One region of the Pseudomonas sp. Irchel s3a10 genome, then DNA from elsewhere that is predicted to be linked to it. Evidence: predicted binding sites of a transcription regulator. Region 1 holds the regulator's gene; each other region holds the start of a gene.

The links. The regulator sigma-54, encoded in region 1, starts transcription at its own class of promoters, with help from an activator protein. The targets are predictions, from matches to a motif close to ANTGGCATNNANNTTGCTNT.
Positions count from the first base shown of each region.
Region 2: CKW11_RS18410 (CmpA/NrtA family ABC transporter substrate-binding protein) is a predicted target of sigma-54. The motif match lies at 3,927-3,946, and genes of this name have one in related genera.
Region 3: glnK (P-II family nitrogen regulator) is a predicted target of sigma-54. The motif match lies at 1,148-1,167, and genes of this name have one in related genera.
Region 4: flgB (flagellar basal body rod protein FlgB) is a predicted target of sigma-54. The motif match lies at 4,169-4,188, and genes of this name have one in related genera.

Region 1 is NZ_FYDR01000009.1:54,468-60,263, forward strand. It holds gene CKW11_RS22835 (ZIP family metal transporter) at 1-375, shown strand, start outside; gene CKW11_RS22840 (HPr family phosphocarrier protein) at 467-742, opposite strand; gene rapZ (RNase adapter RapZ) at 758-1,615, opposite strand; gene ptsN (PTS IIA-like nitrogen regulatory protein PtsN) at 1,618-2,082, opposite strand; gene hpf (ribosome hibernation-promoting factor, HPF/YfiA family) at 2,095-2,403, opposite strand; gene CKW11_RS22860 (RNA polymerase factor sigma-54) at 2,477-3,970, opposite strand; gene lptB (LPS export ABC transporter ATP-binding protein) at 4,160-4,885, opposite strand; gene lptA (lipopolysaccharide transport periplasmic protein LptA) at 4,885-5,430, opposite strand; gene lptC (LPS export ABC transporter periplasmic protein LptC) at 5,417-5,796, opposite strand, start outside.
Region 2 is NZ_FYDR01000006.1:40,499-46,294, forward strand. It holds gene CKW11_RS18395 (bifunctional protein-serine/threonine kinase/phosphatase) at 1-427, opposite strand, end outside; gene CKW11_RS18400 (NarK/NasA family nitrate transporter) at 435-1,646, opposite strand; gene CKW11_RS18405 (ANTAR domain-containing response regulator) at 2,010-2,585, opposite strand; gene CKW11_RS18410 (CmpA/NrtA family ABC transporter substrate-binding protein) at 2,601-3,812, opposite strand; gene CKW11_RS18415 (quinone-dependent dihydroorotate dehydrogenase) at 4,035-5,054, shown strand; gene rmf (ribosome modulation factor) at 5,321-5,536, opposite strand.
Region 3 is NZ_FYDR01000003.1:416,829-422,624, reverse strand. It holds gene CKW11_RS11930 (Bro-N domain-containing protein) at 1-333, opposite strand, end outside; gene CKW11_RS11925 (accessory factor UbiK family protein) at 695-955, opposite strand; gene glnK (P-II family nitrogen regulator) at 1,369-1,707, shown strand; gene CKW11_RS11915 (ammonium transporter) at 1,744-3,081, shown strand; gene CKW11_RS11910 (secondary thiamine-phosphate synthase enzyme YjbQ) at 3,296-3,721, shown strand; gene sutA (transcriptional regulator SutA) at 3,824-4,150, shown strand; gene CKW11_RS11900 (HAD family hydrolase) at 4,340-5,047, opposite strand; gene xerC (tyrosine recombinase XerC) at 5,044-5,796, opposite strand, start outside.
Region 4 is NZ_FYDR01000002.1:601,231-607,026, reverse strand. It holds gene CKW11_RS08285 (efflux RND transporter periplasmic adaptor subunit) at 1-1,040, opposite strand, end outside; gene flgE (flagellar hook protein FlgE) at 1,186-2,502, opposite strand; gene flgD (flagellar hook assembly protein FlgD) at 2,533-3,258, opposite strand; gene flgC (flagellar basal body rod protein FlgC) at 3,274-3,717, opposite strand; gene flgB (flagellar basal body rod protein FlgB) at 3,721-4,128, opposite strand; gene cheR (protein-glutamate O-methyltransferase CheR) at 4,496-5,323, opposite strand; gene CKW11_RS08255 (chemotaxis protein CheV) at 5,370-5,796, opposite strand, start outside.

The DNA of each region.
Region 1 (5,796 bases):
GTGGGTGTGTCGGCTGGCGGCGGCATGCCGGATGCCGACAGTCTGGCGATGGGCATCGCCTTGCAGGATGTGCCGGAGGGGTTGGTGATTGCGCTGGTGCTGGCCGGGGCGGGGATGTCGCGGGTAAAGGCGTTCTTGATCGGTGCGGCGTCAGGGCTGGTCGAACCGATGTTTGCACTGCTCTGTGCCTGGCTGGTCAGTCTGGCGGAGCTGTTATTGCCATTGGGGCTGGCGCTGGCGGCGGGGGCGATGTTGCTGGTGGTGACTCACGAAGTCATTCCGGAATCGCGCCGCCATGGTCATGACAAGCTGGCCAGTCTTGGCTTGCTGATCGGGTTTTGTCTGATGATGGTGATGGATACCGCACTGGGCTGAAAAAAAGATCGCAGCCTCCGGCAGCTCCTACAGGGATCTGGATTCCAGTGCAGGAGCTGCCGAAGGCTGCGATCTTTTGGTCTTTTGACTATCAACCACCCTCATCGAAGTAGTTGTTGATCAACGCCACCAATGCATCCAGCGCTTCCTGTTCCTGATGGCCTTCGGTACTCAGATAGATTTTGGTGCCTTTGCCGGCAGCCAGCATCATCATCGCCATGATGCTTTTACCGTCCACCGTGTTTTCCGGGGTGCGGCCTACTCTGATGGTGCAATCGGGAAACTGGCCCGCCACCCCGACGAACTTGGCCGACGCTCGGGCATGCAGACCCAATTTGTTGATGATTTCGATTTCACGAGCAGGCATCGCGGTGTGAATCCTTTAAGTGAGGTCGCGGTGGCGAACCTGGACGTTCTTCAGGGTTTTCTGCAGGGCCTGACCCAGACGTTCAGTCAGGTAAACGGAACGGTGATGCCCGCCGGTGCAGCCAATGGCAATGGTGACATAGGCGCGGTTACTCGCGGCAAAGCGTGGCAGCCATTTGTTCAAGTAGCCGAAGATGTCCTGGAACATCTCCTCAACCTCCGGTTGTGCAGCCAGGTACTCGGCGACAGGTGCGTCGAGACCCGATTGTGCACGCAGTTCCGGTTTCCAGTACGGATTGGGCAGGCAGCGCACGTCGAACACCAGATCCGCGTCCACTGGCATGCCACGCTTGAAGCCGAACGACTCGACCAGAAACGCCGTGCCCGGCTCCGGCTGGTTCAGCAGTCGCAGCTTGATGGTGTCACGCAACTGGTACAGATTGAGATTGGTGGTGTTGACCTTGAGGTCGGCCAGATCGGCGATCGGGCCGAGCAGGGCGGTCTCATCGTTGATTGCCTCGGCCAGCGAGCGATCGGCATTGCTCAACGGATGGCGTCGGCGGGTTTCCGAAAAGCGCTTGAGCAGGGTTTCATCGTCGGCATCCAGATACAACACATCGCACTGGATGTGCCGGGCCCGGACTTCTTCAAGCAGTTCGGGGAAACGCGACAGGTGGCTCGGCAGATTGCGCGCATCGATCGACACGGCCACCAGCGGCTGGGTTAGCTCGGTGTGAATCAGGGCGCGTTCGGCGAGTTCCGGCAGCAGGCCGGCCGGCAGGTTGTCGATGCAGTAGTAGCCGTTGTCCTCAAGGACATCCAGGGCGGTGCTTTTACCCGAGCCGGAACGGCCACTGACGATGATCAAACGCATGATTAATGACCGTTCTGCTCGCTCAGGACGACCTGATACAAGGCTTCGTTGCTCGGTGCGCTGCGCAGTTTTTCGCGCACTTCCTTGCGATCGAGCATGCTGGCGATCTGGCGCAGTAATTCCAGGTGGGCATCGGTGGCCGCTTCCGGGACCAGCAGAACAAACAGCAGGTCGACCGGTGCGCCGTCGATGGCATCGAAATCGATGGGGGCATCAAGGTGCATCAGCGCGCTGATAGGCGATTCGCAGCCTTTGAGGCGACAGTGGGGAATGGCGATACCGTTGCCGAAACCGGTGGAACCGAGTTTCTCACGGGCTACCAAGCTCTCGAAAACATCCTGCATGGCCAGATCCGGCACTTCTTTATGGATGAGGTTGGCAATCTGTTCGAGGGCTTTCTTTTTACTGCCGCCCGGCACGTTCACCAGGGAACGGCCGGGGGTCAGGATGCTTTCAAGTCGGATCATGGGTTGGGGGTGTTAACGACCGGTTGCGCCCTGAAGGAGGCTCTGGGTCTTTTCCTTATGCTTTTTGAGTTGGCGATCCAGCTTGTCGGTCAGTGAGTCGATCGCAGCGTACATGTCGGTATCTTCTGCGTTGGCGACCACTTCGCTGCCGGGTATATGCAAGGTGGCTTCGATTTTCTGCTTGAGCTTTTCGACACACATCGTGACCTGCACGTTGGTGATCTTGTCGAAATGGCGCTCCAATCGTTCGAGTTTCTCGTTGATGTAGGTGCGCAGAGGTTCGGTCACTTCCAGTTGGTGTCCACTGATGTTGACTTGCATACAGCTTCTCCTTCGTTGCCAGTGCATAAAGCGGCAGGCCGAAGAGCCTGCCACTGGAACGCTGTAACGTGGCTTACATCAACCGCTTGCGTTCGCTCGAAGGCGCGATCCCGAGGGATTCGCGGTACTTGGCGACGGTGCGGCGAGCCACCTGAATGCCTTGTGCCTCCAGTAAACCAGCGATCTTGCTGTCACTCAACGGCTTTTTCTGATTTTCCGCCGCAACCAGTTTTTTGATGATCGCGCGGATCGCCGTGGACGAGCATTCGCCGCCTTCGGAGGTGCTGACGTGGCTGGAGAAAAAGTATTTCAGTTCATAAATACCGCGCGGGGTATGCATGAATTTCTGGGTGGTGACCCGGGAAATCGTCGATTCGTGCATGCCGACCGCCTCGGCGATGTCATGCAGGACCAACGGCTTCATGGCTTCATCGCCATATTCCAGGAAGCCGCGCTGATGCTCGACAATCTGGGTGGCCACTTTCATCAGCGTTTCGTTGCGGCTTTGCAGGCTTTTGATGAACCAGCGCGCCTCTTGGAGCTGATTGCGCATGAAGGTGTTGTCGGCACTGGTGTCGGCGCGACGGACGAAACCGGCGTACTGCGCATTGACCCGCAGACGGGGCACCGACTCTTGGTTCAGCTCAACCAGCCAGCGCTCGTTGTCCTTGCGCACAATAACGTCGGGCACCACGTATTCGGCTTCGGTCGATTCGATCTGCGAGCCCGGGCGCGGATTGAGGCTTTGCACCAGTTCGATGACCTGGCGCAACTCGTCTTCCTTGAGCTTCATGCGCCGCATCAACTGGCTGTAGTCGCGACTGCCGAGCAGATCGATGTAATCGCTGACCAGACGTTTGGCTTCGTTGAGCCACGGGGTCTTGGCCGGGAGCTGACGCAGTTGCAGCAGCAGGCATTCGCCGAGGTTGCGCGCGCCGATGCCGGCGGGTTCAAACTGCTGGATGCGATGCAGAACGGCTTCGATCTCGTCCAGCTCGATGTCGAGCTCCGGATCAAAGGCGTCGAGAATTTCTTCTAGGGTTTCGTCGAGGTAGCCCTGATTGTTGATGCAATCGATCAGGGTCACGGCGATCAGGCGGTCGGTGTCGGACATCGGCGCCAGATTCAATTGCCATAGCAGATGACTTTGCAGGCTTTCCCCGGCGGAGGTGCGGGTGGTGAAGTCCCACTCGTCGTCATCGCTGCTGGGCAGGCTGCTGGCGCTGGTCTGGTAGACATCTTCCCAGGCGGTATCAACGGGCAGTTCGTTAGGAATGCGCTCGTTCCATTCGCCATCTTCCAGGTTGTCCACCGTCGGGGCGGCTTCCTGATAGGACGGTTCCTGAATGTCGGTGTTGGGTTTTTGTTCGGCGTTGTCGGCCAAAGGATCGGTATTGTCGAAGTCGTCGCCTTCTTCCTGGCGTTCGAGCATCGGATTGGATTCCAGGGCCTCCTGGATTTCCTGTTGCAGGTCCAGGGTCGACAATTGGAGCAGGCGGATGGCCTGTTGCAGCTGCGGTGTCATCGTCAGCTGCTGGCCCATTCTCAAGACTAGCGATGGTTTCATGGCAGGGGCTTAACACCTTATTCGCCGGCGCGCATGCGCCATCCACTACAGGGCGCCGGAGCGCCAAACTTAAGCAAATTATATGCCTGAAACTGTCGTGTTTGCCTAGAGCGCTGTAACAATAAAAGCGTATAAAAAATCAGCTTCAACGTTACAGCACCCGATCGGCTGGCCGAATGTGATCGCGCTTTAGAGGCGGAACTCGTGGCCCAGGTACACTTCCTTCACCAGATCGTTGGCAAGGATGGTCGCCGAATCGCCTTCAGCGATCAGTTGACCGTCGTTGACGATGTAGGCGGTCTCGCAGATATCCAGGGTCTCACGCACGTTGTGGTCGGTGATCAGTACACCGATGCCCTTGGCCTTGAGGTGGTGGATGATCTGCTTGATGTCGCCGACCGAGATCGGGTCGACACCGGCGAACGGTTCGTCGAGCAGGATGAATTTCGGTGCGGTCGCCAGGGCGCGGGCGATTTCCACCCGGCGGCGTTCACCACCGGACAGGCTCATGCCGAGGTTGTCGCGGATGTGGCTGATGTGGAACTCCTGCAACAGGCTTTCCAGTTCCTTGCGACGACCGGCCTTATCGAGTTCCGCGCGGGTTTCGAGGATGGCCATGATGTTATCGGCCACCGACAGTTTGCGGAAAATCGATGCTTCCTGCGGCAGATAGCCGATACCGGCCTTGGCACGGCCGTGCATCGGCTGATGGCTGACGTCCAGATCATCGATCAGTACTCGGCCCTGATCGGCCTGCACCAGGCCGACGATCATGTAGAAGCAGGTGGTCTTGCCCGCGCCGTTCGGGCCGAGCAGGCCAACGATCTGGCCGCTGTCGATCGACAGGCTGACGTCGCGCACAACCTGGCGGCTTTTATAGGCCTTGGCCAGGTGTTGAGCTTTCAGAGTTGCCATTACTGGGTTTTCTCGTCGGTTTTCTTCTTCGGCTGGATCACCATGTCGATACGCGGACGTGCTTCGGTGACTTTGCTACCGGTAGCGCGACCGGCACTGGCCAGCTTCTTCACCGTGTCATAGACGATTTTCTCGCCCTGAGTGGTGTTGTTGTCCTTGTCGACAACCTTGGCCTTGTCGATCAGCACGACGCGGTTTTGCGCGGCATGGTACTGAATCGTCACGCCCCAACCCTGAACAGGCTTGGTGTCACCCTGGGTTTGCAGTTGCTCGAAGTAGGCAAGGTTGCCGACCGAAGTCACCACGTCGATGTCACCGGTCGGGGTGCGGGTGATGGTCACGGTATTGCCGGTCACCTTCATCGAACCCTGAGTGATGATCACGTCACCTTTATAGGTGGCGATGCCGTTCTTGTCGTCCAGCTGGGCGTCGTCGGCCTGAATGCGGATAGGTTGCTGCTGATCGTTCGGCAGAGCCCAGGCGCTCACGCTTCCCAGTGCTGCGCCCAGACTGAGCAAAATAGGGAGGGTTTTAACGAGCCTCATACTGTCCTCTTACGTTCGATAGCAGGTGTATCCTGCTTTCCTTCAAATACGCTTTCATTCCTACACCAGTCGATACACCGCCAGCGCCGTCGATTCTAACGGGTTGCTCGGTCTGCGCATATTGTTGCTGCGGGAACACCGTCATGCGAGTGGAGGTGACCAGCAGATCGCGGTTCTTTTCGTCGGTGCGCTTGATGCGCACGGAATCGATCAGTTCGACCTGCGTGCCGTCCGGATTCACTTCGCCACGCTCACTGGTCACGTGCCACGGAAATTCGGTGCCGCGGTACATGTTCAGGTCGGGTTTGGTCACGAGTGTGATGTCCGTTGCCTTGACGTGCTCGGCCTTGTCGGAGGTCATCTCGT
Region 2 (5,796 bases), on a different contig from region 1:
GCTCCCAGACATGATCCTGCGAGATCCGCTGCAAACCGTCAGCCTGCCAGCGATAGACCCGGCAATCGCCGACGTGGGCCAGGGTGAAACGCCGACCGCGCAGGACCAGCGCGCTGATCGTGGTCAGCAACGGTTGCCCGCCGCCATTGGCCTGTAACCAGCGATTTTGCGCGAGCAGCAGGCGATCCAGCGCCTGCGCCACGCTCCAGGTCTGTGGCGTGGCGTAGTAGTCCAGCGCCAGTGCCTGCAGGGTCGAGCGTGCAGCCAATCCGCCATCGGCGCACTGGCTGACACCGTCAGCGATGGCGACCAGATAGCCTTTGCTGGCGGCCAGCGCGGGGGCGGGCGTCACCAGGCGCAGAGCGTCCTGGTTTTCCGCGCGCGGGCCGGTGGCGCTGGCCTGGGCAAAGCTCAGTTGCAGGGGCATCGACGCCTCAGACTCGCGCAGCGGTGACCGCCGCCGAACCCCAGGTGGTTCTCCAGCGACGTTTGACCCCGTGCAGGCCGAACCACGCCAGCACGCCGAGGCTGGCGAACAACCACAGCGCCAGTTGATAGCTGCCGGTGCTTTGCTTGATCGCGCCCATGCCGGCCGCCAGGGCAAAACCGCCGATGCCGCCGGCCATGCCGATCAGCCCGGTCATCACGCCGATCTCCAGGCGAAAACGTTGCGGCACCAACTGGAACACTGCGCCGTTGCCGGCGCCGAGACCGAGCATGGTGCAGACGAACAACGCCAATGCGGCGTAGGAACTGGGCAGGTTGAAACCGACGGCGGCGATGCAGATTGCCGCTACGGTGTACATCGCCAACAAGGTGCGGATGCCGCCGAAGCGATCCGCCAACGCGCCGCCCAGTGGACGCATCAGGCTGCCACCGAACACACAGGCAGCGGTGTAGTAACCCGCCGTGACAGGACTCAGACCGTATTGGTCGTTGAAGTAGCCGGGCAGGGCGCTGGCGAGACCAATGAAGCCGCCGAAAGTCACGCTGTAGAAAAACATGAACCACCAGCTGTCGCGGTCGCCAAGGGCCTTGAAGTAGTCGGCCATGGCTTTGGCCTTGGGCCGCTGCGGGGCGTTTTTCGCCAGCCAGGCGAACAGCACCAGCGTCAGGATCAACGGAATCAGGGCGAAACCGAACACGTTGCTCCAGCCGAACGCCGCAGCCAGCACCGGGGCAATCAGTGCGGCAAACACGGTGCCGGAGTTACCGGCGCCGGCGATACCCATGGCCTTGCCCTGATGCTGCGGCGGATACCACTGCGAAGCCAGCGGCAGGGCCACGGCAAACGAAGCACCGGCCATGCCGAGGAACAGTCCCAGGATCAGCGCCTGTTCATAACTGTGGATGCCGAGTTTCCATGCGCCGAACAGCGCGCAGATCACGATCACCTGACCGATCAGACCGGCGGTTTTCGGCGACAGACGATCGGCCAGCATGCCCATCACAAAGCGCAGCACCGCACCTGCCAGAATCGGCGTCGCCACCACCAGCCCGCGTTGTTGCGTGGTCAGGTGCAGGTCGGCGGCGATCTGCACCGCCAACGGGCCGAGCAGGTACCAGACCATGAAACTCAGGTCGAAATACAGAAAGGCTGCGAACAGGGTCGGGGTGTGGCCGGATTTCCAGAAGCTTGAATTCATCGCGCACCTCAGCTGAAAAGAGTCTCGAAAGGAGTCACAGCAGGTGGAGCGCCGCCACGGCCGCACCACCGGCCCCGAGCTGTGGGGCCAAAACGCAAAAACGCCGCCACCTGATACGCCGGTTGGGCGAACGGGTGAGCGACGTCTTTGTCGTGGGTGGGGCAACCGCCGTTGGTTACCTGTGCTGAATGCTTAGCCAGATTTGTGCCAATAAGTGAAACGGCGTCGCGGCCTTCGCGAGCAAGCCCGCTCCCACAGGGAATGCATTTCAAAGTGGAACCCCGACCTGCTTCACAGGGGAATGCATTCCAAATGTGGGAGCGGGCTTGCTCGCGAAGGGGCCCGGAAAGCCAGCGCAGGCCTTCAGCCAAGCAACTCACTCATCGCAATGATCTGCTCCGCCACCTGAATCAGTTTCTGCTGGCGGCTCATGGCCTGGCGGCGCATCAGGGTGTAGGCCTCTTCTTCATTGCAGTCCTTCATCTTCATCAGCAGCCCTTTGGCCAGTTCGATGCGTTTGCGCTCGGCCAGTTGCTGATCGCGGGCCAGCAGTTGCGCGCGCAAGGCCTGGTCGCTTTCGAAGCGCGCCATCGCCACATCGAGAATCGGCTGCAGGCGCTGGGCGTGAATGCCCTCGACGATGTAGGCACTGACCCCGGACTTGATCGCCTGACGCATCACCCCCGGGTCGTGTTCGTCGGTGAACATCACGATCGGCCGGGGCTGGTCGCGGCTGACCAGCACCACTTGCTCCATGACATCGCGGCTCGGTGACTCGGTATCGATCAGAATCACGTCCGGGCGCACCGTTTCGACGCGCGCCGGCAGATCGATGGTCAGGCCGGACTCATCGATGACCTCGAAACCGGCCTCGGTCAGCGCGGCTTTCAGGCGGCCGACTTTTTTCGCGGTGTCGTTGATCAGCAGAATGCGCAGCATATTGGCGGTCTCCTGTCAGCGGCGAGCGAGAAGAGGAGCGGCGTCGCTCAGGGCGTGCAGCTTGAAACTGCGGGCGTAAGCGGCCGGATCGCTGCCGTCCCAGACTTTGCCATCGAGCAACTGGCTGCTGCGCATCTCCTTGCCCCAGGCTGCGACACCGACGGCGGTGGCCGCTTCGCGATAGATATCCAGTTGCTGAACCTGACGCGCAACGGCGAGGTAGTCGGGATCCTCGCGCAACAGGCCCCAGCGACGGAATTGGGTCATGAACCACATGCCGTCGGACAGGTATGGCAGATTCACCTCGCCGTTGCCGTGGAAGCGCAGGGCGTGCGGGTCCTGCCAGCGATTGCCGAGGCCATCGGCGTAGTCCCCGAGAAAACGCGGCTCGATGCAGGACAGCGGGGCGTCGAGGTATTCCGGCGCGCTCAGCAACTGCGCGGTGCTGCGGCGGTTTTCCGGGTTTTGCTCAATGAACCGGCTGGCCTCGAGGATTGCCATCACCAGCGCCCGTGCGGTGTTGGGGTATTGCTCGACGAACGCGCGGGTGCAGCCGAGGACCTTTTCCGGATGATCGGGCCAGATGCTCTGGCTGGTGGCGAGGGTGAATCCCAGATCCTGTTGCACGGCGCTGGCCGCCCACGGTTCACCGACGCAGAAACCATCGATACGCCCGGCTTGCAGATGCGCAACCATTTGCGGCGGCGGCACCACCACGCTGTCGACGTCCTGCAACGGATGAATGCCCTGACTCGCCAGCCAGTAATAAAGCCACATCGCATGGGTGCCGGTGGGGAAGGTCTGGGCGAAGGTCAGTTTTGCGCGGGTTTGGTGCGCGTGCCGATCGAGTGCTTCAGGACTGGTCACGCCCAGTTGTTGCAGACCGTGGGAGAGGTTGAGGCTCTGGCCGTTCTGGTTCAGGCCCATCAGCACCGCCATGTCGCTCGGCGCTACGCCGCCGATGCCCAGGTGCACCGCGTAAATCAGCCCGTACAGGCTGTGGGCGACATCCAGTTCACCGCTGACCAGTTTGTCGCGCAACGTCGCCCAGGACGCCTGGCGCTTGAGGTTGATCGTCAGGCCGTAGGGCTGGGCGAAGCCCTGTGTCGCGGCCACGACCACTGAAGCGCAATCGCTCAGGGCCATGAAGCCGAGGTTGATCACACTTTTTTCCGGAGCATCACTGCCGTTGACCCAGGCCAGCGGCCCGACGGACGAATCACTCATATAAAGCCACCCTCAAAAAAAACGCCGTCCCAGGCTTTGCCCGAGCAAACCTGAGGACGACGCCATTGTCCGTGCCCGCACGCCGCCATTGGCCTGTGGGTTGATAACCCGGAAGGTGCAAGGCATATGCCAGTCAGGCGGATTTGCCTGTGCGCCTCGCGCCGGGGGGCGATGCCCGGCTATAATCGCCGCCTCTTTTCGCCGCCCGAGTCATCGCCGCCCATGTACACCCTGGCCCGTCAGCTGTTGTTCAAACTTTCCCCGGAAACCTCCCACGACCTGTCGCTGGATCTGATCGGCGCGGGTGGGCGTTTGGGCCTTAACGGCATGCTGTGCAAGAAACCGGCGAACGTGCCGGTGACGGTCATGGGCCTGGACTTTCCGAACCCGGTGGGTCTGGCGGCCGGTCTGGACAAGAACGGCGCGGCCATCGACGGCTTTTCGCAACTGGGTTTCGGTTTTGTCGAAATCGGCACCGTGACTCCGCGCCCGCAACCGGGCAACCCGAAACCACGGATCTTCCGCCTGCCGGAGGCCGAGGCGATCATCAATCGCATGGGTTTCAACAACCTCGGCGTGGATAACCTGCTGGCGCGGGTCGCGGCGGCCAAATACAAGGGCGTGCTGGGGATCAACATCGGCAAGAACTTCGACACTCCGGTCGAGCGCGCGGTGGACGACTACCTGATTTGCCTGGACAAGGTGTATGCCCACGCCAGCTATGTCACGGTCAACGTCAGCTCGCCGAACACCCCGGGCCTGCGCAGCCTGCAGTTCGGTGATTCGCTCAAGCAGTTGCTGGCGGATCTGGCCACGCGCCGCGCCGAACTGGCCCTGCGCCACGGCAAACATGTGCCGCTGGCGATCAAGATCGCCCCGGACATGACTGACGAGGAGACCGCGCAGGTCGCGCAGGCATTGATCGAAACCGGGATGGACGCGGTGATCGCCACCAACACCACCCTGAGTCGCGTTGGCGTCGAAGGCATGGAGCATGGTGACGAGGCGGGCGGTCTGTCCGGCGCCCCGGTGCGTGACAAGAGCACGCATACCGTGAAGGTGTTGGCGGCGGAGCTGGGTGGTCGGTTGCCGATCATTGCGGCTGGTGGCATCACCGAAGGCAAGCATGCGGCCGAGAAGATCATGGCGGGGGCGAGTCTGGTGCAGATTTACTCGGGCTTCATCTATAAGGGCCCGGCATTGATTCGTGAATCGGTCGACGCGATCGCCGCCCTGCGCTGAGGTTTTCTGAGGGCTCTGTGGCGAGGGAGCTTGCTCCCGCTGGGTTGCGAAGCAGCCCCAAGTTTGTCAGGTATAGCGAGGATTCAGGATTTACGACTGCTGCGCAGCCGAGCGGGAGCAAGCTCCCTCGCCACAGGGGATTGCATTTTCAGGCATAAAAAAGGGCTCCTCGAAGGAGCCCCTGGGCCGTAGCCCGCCGTCCGGGAAGGACGTGCATGGTAAGTCGCTAAAAATTCAGATTGTCGTGTTGCAATAAGTGCCCTGTGTCAGCCGACGGCGTGAAGTTCGTTGAGTCTGTGGATTCCCGCAGTGCCGGTCATACCGTCCCAGTTGTCGCCGCGTCCTTCTCGCCAGCCGTTGATCCAGGCTTGACGTACCGACGGTAGAGTAAATGGGCAAAGCTCGCGGGATTTGCCACCAACGCCATATTGATATCCGCGCAAAAATGCTCTTTCCAACGGATCACGCTTAAGTCTTCTCATAGGGTGTTTCCCTCACTTGTTGACTGTTTTCGTCGCGTTGACCTCAATCGAGGTCTGGCAGAAAAAACTCTGCCGTTGGGCGGCTCGCTGCCGGCGTGGCGAGCCAAGGTGTTGACGCCGTTGCGACGTCAACCTGTGGTCAGTTCTAACCAATGAGTCACACCGAGGGAATGATCGTTTTGTCATAAGGACGTAACGAAAATAGTGCTACAGCCATAAGTAACGACCGGTTTCATGAACGTTTTTTCCGCAAACCCCGG
Region 3 (5,796 bases), on a different contig from region 1:
GTGTTGGGTGTCGCGCAGGGTCGGGATGACTTGGTGAGTAAGCCATTCGCGCAGGGCTCGGTATTCGGGGCAGTAGTGGTAGACGAGGAGGGCGTAGACGCCGGATTCGCTGATCAGCAGGGTGTTTTCGATTTGGTTGTGGATCAGGGTTTTGCGGGTCTGGTGTTGGTCGGGGTCGAGTTTTCGCAGCATGCGTTCGTTTAGGTAGATGTGCAGCAGGCGGCTCAGGTCTCGGGCGCAGAACCAGGGTTGGTTCTGGATGAGGAGGGCGTGGAGGGGGAGTTTGTGGCGGGTGAAGATGTGAGGCGTTAGGTAAGTGTCATCTTGATTCATCGAACAGCTCCTCTTGCTTTAGGGCTGCCCTCGATCGTCGCCAAACGATCGGGAGGCAGTTGTACGCGGGTTGGCGAACCGGAGCAAAAGGAACCCGGCAGACCCGAAGATCTCCCACGCACAACCGCCATAACTCGATGAGGCGGTACATCTAGCCGCCATCAGATGGTAGTCGTGCGCCTTAAGCTTTCCAGGTCGCCAAACCCGGTGCTGAACATTCAGCATCGGGTGAGCTTAGAAACCTGGGCTTTTCGGCGCAATCGGACGGCGGTCATTCAGGTTGTAGGACGTTGCCGAGATGATTGAAGGGCTGAAGATCAAAAGATCGCAGCCTTCGGCAGCTCCTACAGGGGGGGCGGTGTTACTCGGCCGGCGGCGTCAGCTTGGCTTCCAGCTCTGCGACTTTCGCCTCAAGGCTTTCGAGGCGAGCGCGGGTGCGGGCCAGCACGACCATCTGACTATCAAACTCTTCACGGCTCACCAGATCGAGTTTGCTGAACGCACTCTGCAGCAGCATCTTGAACTGGCTTTCGATTTCGGCTTTCGGCAGCGGGGTGTCGCCGCTGAACAGGCGGGAGGCGGTGCCGCTCAGGGCGTCGAGGAAGTCTTTGGGCGCGAGCATGGGAAGTGTCCTGTAAACAATGGCCGGCAGTGTATCACGCAGTGTCTATAGTCAATCTCGCAGGGAGGGATGCACGCTTTTCGCGCAGGCGGACGGACGGCAGCGCACCGTTGTTGTGCGTAACCGTCGGGCGTTTTTCGGGCAAACGCCTGTGGCAGCGGCCAAGGGATTGAAATCAGTGGAATTTGGCGAGATGGCAAGCTTTCTGCTTAGTCGGTAGTGACCCATGCACTGATGCAGTCGCTGTGACGAATGCAGTGCGGCAGGCGGGACGGGGAGTTTCGTCGGCAGCGGTTAGCTGGCGTCAGTCGGGCAGGTAAGGCCGACGATGCGTTACAAAGCCAGGCACTGCGCTTAGACTTGAGTCGGGTTTGTTTTCCTGGGGCAAGTCCACCAATTCGGGAGAGAGTTTCATGAAGCTAGTCACTGCCATCATCAAGCCGTTCAAGTTGGACGACGTGCGCGAGTCGCTGTCCGAAATCGGCGTGCAGGGCATTACCGTTACTGAAGTCAAAGGCTTCGGCCGGCAGAAGGGTCACACCGAGCTGTATCGCGGCGCGGAATATGTGGTCGATTTTCTGCCCAAGGTGAAAATCGACGTGGCCATCGACGACAAGGATCTGGATCGGGTGATCGAGGCGATCACCAAGGCGGCCAACACCGGCAAGATCGGTGACGGCAAGATCTTCGTGGTCAATCTGGAACAGGCGATCCGCATCCGTACCGGCGAAACCGATACCGACGCGATTTAAGCCGCCACAAACCCCAACGCCCCAGGAGAAAACAATATGACTCTGCGTAAATTCGCAGGGCTAGGAGCCCTGTTGTCCATCGTAATGCCCGGCCTTGCAATGGCGGCAGACGAAGTGGCGGCCCCGGTCCTCAATTCCGGCGACACCGCCTGGATGCTCACCTCGACAGCCCTCGTGCTGTTCATGACCATCCCGGGCCTGGCGCTGTTTTACGGCGGCATGGTTCGCTCGAAAAACATTCTTTCCGTGATGATGCAGTGCTTCGCCATTACCGGTCTGATCAGCATCCTGTGGGTCATTTATGGCTACAGCATTGCGTTCGATACCACCGGCATGGAGCAGGGCGTCGTCAACTTCAACTCGTTCTTCGGCGGCATGGGCAAGGCATTCCTCGCCGGTGTCACGCCTTCGAGCCTGACCGGCCCTGCGGCGCTGTTCCCTGAGGCGGTGTTCATCACCTTCCAGATGACCTTCGCGATCATCACCCCGGCGCTGATCGTCGGTGCATTCGCCGAGCGGATGAAGTTCTCCGCGATGCTGATCTTCATGGGCATCTGGTTCACCCTCGTCTATGCACCGATCGCGCACATGGTCTGGTCCGGCAACGGCGGCCTGATGTGGGACTGGGGCGTACTCGACTTCGCGGGCGGCACCGTGGTGCACATCAACGCCGGTGTGGCCGGTCTGATTGCCTGCCTGGTATTGGGCAAGCGCAAAGGCTTCCCGACCACCCCGATGGCTCCGCACAATCTTGGTTACACCCTGATGGGCGCGGCGATGCTGTGGGTCGGCTGGTTCGGATTCAACGCCGGTTCCGCTGCTGCGGCCAATGGCACCGCCGGTATGGCGATGCTGGTCACTCAGATTGCTACCGCTGCGGCTGCACTGGGCTGGATGTTTGCCGAGTGGATCACCCACGGCAAGCCAAGTGCACTGGGCATTGCCTCGGGTGTGGTTGCCGGTCTGGTGGCGATCACTCCGGCTGCCGGTACCGTGGGCCCGATGGGCGCACTGGTGATCGGTCTGGCGGCGGGCGTGGTGTGCTTCTTCTGCGCCACCACCCTGAAACGCAAACTCGGTTATGACGATTCCCTCGACGCATTTGGCGTACACGGTATCGGCGGTATCCTCGGCGCAATCCTCACCGGTGTGTTCGCTGCACCTGCTTTGGGTGGTTTCGGCACCGTTACCGATATCGGCGCGCAGGTCTGGATTCAGGTCAAAGGCGTTGGCTTCACGGTGATCTACACCGCGATCGTCACCTTCATCATCCTCAAGGTTCTGGACGCCGTCATGGGTCTGCGTGTAACCGAGGAAGAAGAGTCGGTGGGCCTCGATCTGGCACAACACAACGAACGCGGCTACAACCTGTAAGTACGCGCATTAAAAACTTGCCCGGTTCGCCGGGCATTTTTTTGCCTGGAATTTGTCATTGAAAGGAAGGCTGAAAGGATTTTTCGTACGGCTTTGGTCGTGTTTACGACGGGCATTTTTCTGCGGCCAATCGCTTACATCATTGCAGGAATATTAGGGCCTTTGTTTTTTCCCAGAGCGCGCTAGAATGCGCCCCGAACGTGCGGAGAACTGTATGTGGCAACAGACTCTGATAACCCTGCGGGCACGGCCCCGGGGCTTTCATCTGGTAACGGACGAGTTACTCGCCGGCCTGCCTGAACTCAAGGCGTGCCGGGTCGGTCTGTTGCATTTGTGGCTGCAGCATACCTCGGCGTCGTTGACCATCAACGAGAACGCCGATCCGGCGGTTCGTCGCGACTTCGAACGATTTTTCAATCGTCTGATCCCACAAGGAACAGACGGCTATGAGCATAACGACGAAGGCCTGGACGACCTCCCGGCGCACTTCAAGGCCAGCGTACTTGGCTGCCAGATCAGTCTGCCGGTTTCGGCAGGGCGACTGGTACTGGGCACCTGGCAAGGTGTTTATCTGGGCGAGCACCGTGATCATGGCGGTGCCCGTAAAGTCCTCGCCACCTTGCACGGTGAAGGGGCGTAAACCGTTGGTCACCAATGGTTACCGATTTTTTTCCGGCGGCTTTCGACAGTCGCCAAAGCTGGTCTATAACTAATCTGCTTTTCGCAAGTCATGAGGTAGAACATGAGCGACGATGATCTGGAAAACGACGACCTCGAAGTAGGCGACGAAGACGAGGCCGAGGAAGGCCTGGAAACAGCAGCGGACGACGTTGCTGAAGACGATGGCGGTGACGATACGCCGGCCCCGGCTGCCAAAGGCAAAGCCAAGGCTGCGGTGTCGGTAGACGAGTTGCCGAGCATCGAAGCCAAGAACAAGGAGCGCGACGCCCTGGCCAAGGCTATGGAAGAATTCCTTGCGCGCGGCGGCAAGGTGCAGGAAGTGGAGGCCAACGTGGTCGCCGATCCGCCCAAGAAGCCGGACAACAAGTATGGCAGCCGCCCTATCTGAGGCGTGCCGCTTGCTTGCTGAAGAAGCCCGCCGTCGCTGCGGGCTTTTTCATGTCTGGAATAAGAAGATCATGAATACACACAATCCCCTGTGGGAGCGGGCTTGCTCGCGAAGGCGGTGTGTCATTCAAATTGTATGTCGACTGACACGGCCTCTTCGCGAGCAAGCCCGCTCCCACAGGGGGTTACGTCAGGTGGCGAGGGCATTCCAGCTTGCGAGCACCGCTGGCAAGTCGGTCAGGCTACGGATTTCAGCATCCGGCAGTCGCTCCGCTTCCCAGACCTTGCCCGCCGGGTTGAACCAGACCGCGCGCATGCCCGCTTGTTGCGCCCCGGCAATGTCATCGCCGGGATGATCGCCAATGTGCACGGCCGCTTCCGCACTCACACCACCGCGTTGCAACGCTTCGTGGAACAGTCGCGCATCCGGTTTGGCGATGCCGATATCTTCGGCGCACAGCGCAAACTTGAAGTAGTCCGCCAGGCCCAGCCGACGCACGTCGGCGTTGCCGTTGGTGACCACGCCGAGGGCGTAATGGTTGGCAAGGATTTCCAGGGTCGGTTCGACCTCCGGGAACACCTCGATCTGATGCCGCGCATGCAGGAATACTTCAAAGCTTTTGTCGGCCAGATCCGCAGCTTCGCCGTGGGCGTACCCGGCTTCTTCCAGCGCGTGGAACAGCACGCGCCTGCGCAACGCACTGATGCGGTGCTTGAGGCCCGGTTCGCTGGCCAGTACCCGCTCACGAATCCCCCACAAATGCTCCACCGGCACTGCGCCCAGGTTCGGTGCGTGTTCGCTCAGCCATTCGCGCAATACCGCTTCGGCACTGACGATCACCGGGGCGGTGTCCCACAGGGTGTCGTCGAGGTCGAAGGTGATCAACTGGATGTTCATGAATCGTCGCCTTTGCTGCGTTTGGCCCGTGGGTGGGCGCTGTCGTAGACCGCCGCCAGGTGCTGGAAGTCCAGGTGGGTGTAGATCTGCGTGGTCTTGATGTCCGAGTGGCCGAGCAGTTCCTGCACCGCGCGCAGGTCCTGCGAGGATTCCAGCAAGTGGCTGGCGAAGGAGTGCCGCAGCATGTGCGGGTGCAGGTTCTGCCCCAGTTCGCGTTCGCCGGCCAGTTTCACTCGCACCTGAATCGCCCGTGGGCCGAGGCGCCGACCTTGCTGGCTGACGAACACGGCGTCGTCGGCCGGGTTGGTCATGGCCCGCAGCGGCAGCCATTGCTCCAGTGCTTCGCGCGCCTTTTTGCCGACCGGCAGCAGGCGGGTCTTGCTGCCCTTGCCGAGCACCTGAACCATGCCGTCCGCCAGATCCAGCTGATCGAGATTGAGCCCGGTCAGCTCGGACAAACGCAGGCCCGAGGAGTAGAACAGTTCGAGAATCGCCTGATCACGGCGGGCGAGAAAATCGTCCTCGACCGCACCTTCCAGCAGTTGCAACGCACGGTCGGTGTCGAGGGTTTTCGGCAGGCGCCGTTCGCCTTTCGGTGGCGCCAGACCGGTCGCAGGGTCGTGGTCGCACAGGCCTTCGCGATTCAGATAGTGATAGAGCCCGCGCACCGCCGAAAGCAATCGGGCGAGACTGCGTGAGGACTGGCCCTGAGCATGCAGGCGGGCGATCAGGCTGCGCAGGCGCTGAAT
Region 4 (5,796 bases), on a different contig from region 1:
CCCAACGCAGCCACCGACACCGTTGTGGCTTTTGGCGCAGAAGCGAGCAGCACACTGACCTGCGCCGTCATTGATGTGCGCAACGAACGATCGTCATTGGGCACGTCAAACAGCGCGTTGTAATACACCGCTGCATCGGCACCGCCAGCAGTCGAGCCACCGCTACCCAGCATTGTGTCCTGCCGGGCAATGGACTCTGGCGCCGGTTCTACCGCCCGAATATGACTTTCAAAGCGCCGATCCGGATCGCCCAGGATACTGAAGGACACCGCCTGGCCTGGCTTGACTCGAACCACGTCAGCTTCAGATATCCGCGCCTCGACCGTCATCCGGTCCAGTCGGGCCAGGATCAGCAAAGTCGGGACACTTTGCGCGGAAACGACGGTCTGCCCCTGCCTCGTCACCACGGCAATGACTTCTCCGTCCATCGGCGCATTGATACGCGTATAGCCAAGGTTGACTTCGGCGATGCGGATTTCTATCTCCGCCTGGGAAATCTGCGCAGCCAGGGATGCCAGTTCGGCACGTGAGCTTTGCAATTGCGCTTCGGCTATTTCCAGATCGGCCCGCGATCCGGCCTCACTGGCAACCAGACTTTGCTTGCGACGGAAATCAAGTTCGTACTGGCGAATCAGCGCCTGTCGAGCCTTATATTGTGCCCGGACACTGAGCAATGCTGCCCGTGACTTGAGCAATTCGTTCTGTGGCAACAACGGGTCAATCTCGGCTAGCAGCTGACCTTGGCGCACCGTATCGCCCAACCCGGCCTTCAGGCTCTGGAGTTGCCCGTTGACCTGTGCGCCAACACTGACTTGCTGGAAAGGCTTGACCGTACCACTGGCCAATACGGTTTCTTCAAGATCCTCGACGGTGACGGTCGTGGTCAGATATTTCCTTGGCGTGGCGCCCCAGCCCTGCCCCCCTATAAACCAGACCAGCAATGCACTGACGAACAACGTCCCGAGGACGATTCGGGAGCGAGAGAAAAAAACCATGGAGTGATCGTTACATCCCTGTCTGTGGTTGGGCGAACCGTTCATTGGCGCCCGGGTGTTGCCTGAGCAAGCGCATGAATACGCCCGCACAAATACGATTGCCGCAGACGAGTGGCCCCGGCGCGCGCATTAAACAAGAAAGCCCCTCAAAGAGGGGCTTTCCGTTACAGCTTTTTACAAAACATCGATATCAGGTCATCTGAATGATGGTTTGCATGATGGTGCTCTGGGTCGAAATGGTCTTCGCGTTCGCCTGATAGTTGCTCTGGCCCTTGATCAGGTCTACCAGCTCGTTGGTCAGGTTAACGTTCGACTCTTCCAGCGAGTTGGATTGGATGGAACCCAGGGTACCGGTTTGCGGAGCGTCATAACCCGGGATACCCGAGGCGAACGTTTCCTTCCAGCTCGTTCCACCGATCGCTTGCAGGCCCTGCTCGTTAGTGAAGCTGGCCAGCGCAACCTGGCCGATGGCCTTGTTCTGGTTGTTGCTGAAGTTGGCGAACAGGGTACCGGTACCGTCGATGGTCAGGTTAGTGATCTGGCCAGTAGCATAGCCGTCCTGGGTCGGGATCGAACGGGCGGTGTCGGCGTTGTACTGGGTAGTCTGCGCCATCGAAATGGTAATGCCGGCCGTGTTCGCAGCGGCACCGTTAGGTTTGAAGGTACCGTTGACCACGTTACCCGGTACCCAGCCGGTGAGCTTCAAGTCGCTGCTGATCACTGGACCAGGCAGGGTGCTGACCTGAGTCAGTTTGCCAGCGGAGTCAAACGTCATGGTCGAAGGTGTCGGCGCGGTGACCTTCGGATCGCTACCGGTAGCGTCCGGGTTACGCCCGTCTACCAAGGTGTAGACCTTCCAGGTGTTGGCACCGGTCTTGACCACGTACTGATCCATCGGGTGCATGTTGCCCTGACTGTCATAGATCGGCGTGCTGAACGATTTGGTGTAGGTCGCGAGGTTGGTCGGGTCGAATTTGCCGGCGGCCACGGTGTCGTCGATCACCGGAGCGGTCGAGTCCAGGTTGATGGTCGACGTCACCAGCGAGGTGGACTTTGGCGCCAGGTTCGAGGTGTCGATTTTCAGGTCGGTCAGTACGCCGTTGATGACCTTGCCGTTGGCATCCACGCCGTAGCCCTGCAGACGCGAGGTGTAGTCGGTGTTGGTGATGTAGCCTTTATCGTCGACCTTGAACGTACCGGCGCGGGTGTAGGAGATCGAGCCGTTGTTGCTCATGGTGAAGAAGCCCGAACCGTTGATGCCCATGTCCAGCACGTTACCGGTGTTGTTGATGTCACCTTGGGTGAACTGCTGGGAAACGTTGGCCAGGCGCACGCCGTTACCGATGACCTTGCTGCCGGTACCCAGGCGAGTGGCCGAGTAAACGTCTGCGAACTCTGCACGGGACGATTTGAAACCGGCGGTCGCGACGTTGGCGATGTTGTTGCCGGTCACGTCCAGTTGTTTGTTGGCTGCATAGAGACCGCTAAGGCCGATATTGAAAGACATATTCCACTCCTTTGTGCCGGTTAGTCGGCTCTATATACCAATGGTTTGTACTTTGGACAGGGCGACGGTGCCCTTGCCGGACAGGTTGAGCATCAGCTCGCCACCGGTCTGGCTGATGGTCACGCTGTTGACCGTGGCTGGCAGGTAGGTTGCCAGGTCGGTCGCGGTGCCATTGATCGATGCGTTGGCTTTGACGGTATAGGTACCGGTCTTCACCAGATTGCCGTCCTTGTCCTTGCCGTCCCAGGTGAAGCTTGCGCTGCCTGCGGCGCGACTGCCCAGATCGATGGTGCGAACCACCGTGCCGCTGCTGTCGGTAATGCTGACGGTGCCACCGGCAATCGACGACGGCACGGTGACCGAACCGGTCATGCCTTTGCTCGGGTCGTCCAATTGAACGGTGTTGGTCTGCACGATCACGTTACGGCCAACCAGCGACGATGCCTGCAGGGCTTGCGAGGAGCTGTAGTTGCCGGCCAGCGAACTGACGGTGCTGTTGAGGGTGGTGATGCCCTCAAGGCTGCTGAACTGCGCCAACTGTGCTACGAAGGCACTGTTGTCCTGCGGATCGAGCGGGTTCTGGTTTTTCAGCTGGGTGACCAGCAGTTGCAGGAACGCGTCCTTGCCCAGCGCTTGGCCGCCGGTGGCGCTGTTGGTGGCCGAAGCAATGCCACCGGTGGTCGAACTGGTCTTTTTCGACGAGTTCGCCAGGATGTCATTCATGCTCAGGCTGCTGGTGGTATCGGTAACGCTCATGGCAGTCGCCCCTTATTACTGACCGAGGGTCAGTACCTTCTGCATCATGGTTTTGGCGGTGTTCATCATTTCGGCGTTGGTCTGGAACGAACGGCTCGCGGAAATCATGTCAGCCATTTCTTCCACCACGTTGACGTTCGGGTAGTAGACGTAGCCCTTGGCGTCAGCGGCCGGATGGTTCGGCTCGTAGCGCGCTTCGAGGTTGCTCTGGTCTTCGACCACGCCAAGTACCTGCACGCCCTGCCCTGCGGCGTCCTGGCTCTGGAACAGCGAGTTGCTGCCAGTGTTCTGGCCGCCCTGGAACATGGTGGCGAACACCGGGTGACGGGCGCGGTAGGTCTGGTCGATGCTCGACGAGACTGTTTCGGCGTTGGCGATGTTCGAAGCCACGGTGTTCAGACGCGTGGTTTGTGCGCTCATGCCGCTGCCGGCAATGTTGAAAACGCTGGACAGGGACATGGATTACTCTCCGCGCAGGGCTGACACCAGCCCTTTGAATTTGCTGTTGAGCAGGGTGAAGCTGGCCTGGAAGCCGACCGCGTTTTCCGCGTAATTCGACTGCTCAAGCTGGGCGTCCACGGTGTTCTGGTCGATCGAAGGCTGCATCGGCGTGCGATACATCAGCGACTCGTCGCCATTGCCCAGGCCTTCAGCTTCGATGTGACGGCTGTTGGTCATGTTCAGGGCGATGGTGCCGTTGGCGTTCTTCTGGGTCTGTGCTTCAAGCACTTTGGAGAAGTCCAGATCCCGAGCCTTGTAGTTCGGGGTATCGGCGTTGGCGATGTTGTTGGCCAACACTTCGGCACGCTGGGCGCGGAAGCCCAATGCCTTTTCGTGAATGCCGAGCGCTTTATCGAAGCTGATGCTCATGTCGGGAACCTTCGGGTGACCGGTTTTTCGTAACTGAGCTTTAGCAAGCGCCGTGCCAATCAGAAGACCCCCCGTAAACCGGGGCTTTGCGAGGAATCGGCAAAGCGGCAATGCCAGAAAAGCGGCAAACGGTTTCCGCCAGATGCCGCTTTTCTGCCGCCTGCCCCCTCCCACCGACACCGTACGACTGTGGGAGCGGGCTTGCTCGCGAAGGCGTCATCTCAGTCAATATTTGTTTTCCTGACACACCGCCTTCGCGAGCAAGCCCGCTCCCACAGGGGATTTGTGGTGTGTGAGGGAGATAATTCAGGCACAAAAAAACGGCAGGCCTTTGCGGGCCCGCCGTTTTTTCGTATTGCCGATGCAATCACTTCGCCTGGTAAATGATCCCCGGGCTGCACTGGACCATCTGGTAATGATCCGGCAAACCGTTCAGCGCTTCGGAAGCGCCAAGGAACAGATAGCCGCCCGGCTTCAGCGTGCTGTGAATGCGCAACAGGATGTCTTTCTTCACCTCGGCGGAGAAGTAGATCAGCACGTTGCGGCAGAACACGATGTCGAACTTGCCCAGACTCGCGTAGCTGTCGAGCAGGTTGAACGAACGGAATTCCACCCGGTTCTTGATCGGCGCCTTGATCACCCAGCGCCCCGGCCCTTTCGGATCGAAGTAGCGCTGCAGACGATCGGCGGACAAACCGCGGCCGATCGCCAGGCTGTCGTACTCGCCGGTCTTGCAGTTGGTCAGCATGCTGCCGGACAAGTCCGTGGCAACGATCTGCACGCCCATCTTCAACTGACCGAGGTTGCTGCGCTCGAACTCATCGATCGACATCGACAGCGAATACGGTTCCTGACCCGACGAGCACGCCGCCGACCAGATCCGCAGACGCTGGTTGGGACTGGCCTTGATCGCCTCGGGCAGCACCTTGTTCTTCAAGACTTCAAACGGATAGGTGTCCCGAAACCACAGGGTTTCGTTGGTCGTCATGGCATCGACCACCTGCTCGCGCAAACCGCTGCGCGGCTGGGTCTGGATGCGCTGTACCAGCTCACCCAGGGACTTGATGCCTTGCTGCTCCATCAGTTTGTTGAGACGGCTCGAGACCAGGTACTGCTTGTTTTCACCGAGCAAAATGCCACAGGCTTTTTCCAGGAAGACCCGGAATTGTTCGAAATCCAAATTACCCGTAGACAATGATGCCGCCTCTTAAATCGTGTTGACCGCCAGGGACAAAAGGCCCCTAGCTGATATCTGCTGCTTTGATCCGGTCGACTACCCGGGATGCCAGGTCATCAGGACGGAATTTGGCCAGGAAGTCATCGGCACCGACTTTCTTGACCATCGCCTGATTGAATACCCCCGACAACGAAGTATGCAGGATGATATGAAGCTTTTGCATGCGCGGGTCGCTGCGGATCTCCGCCGTCAGGGTGTACCCGTCCATCTCCGGCATCTCGATGTCGGAAATCATCATCAGGAACTCTTCTTCCGGCTTCTTGCCCTCTTCGACCAGCTTGCGCAGGTAATCCAGCGCCTGCTTGCCGTCGTTCAGCGCCACCACTTCGACCCCGATCGTCTGCAGGCAACGCGTGACCTGCTTGCGCGCCACCGACGAGTCATCGACCGTCAGCACCCGCAGCGACAACGCCTTGCTCTGGGTTTCGACA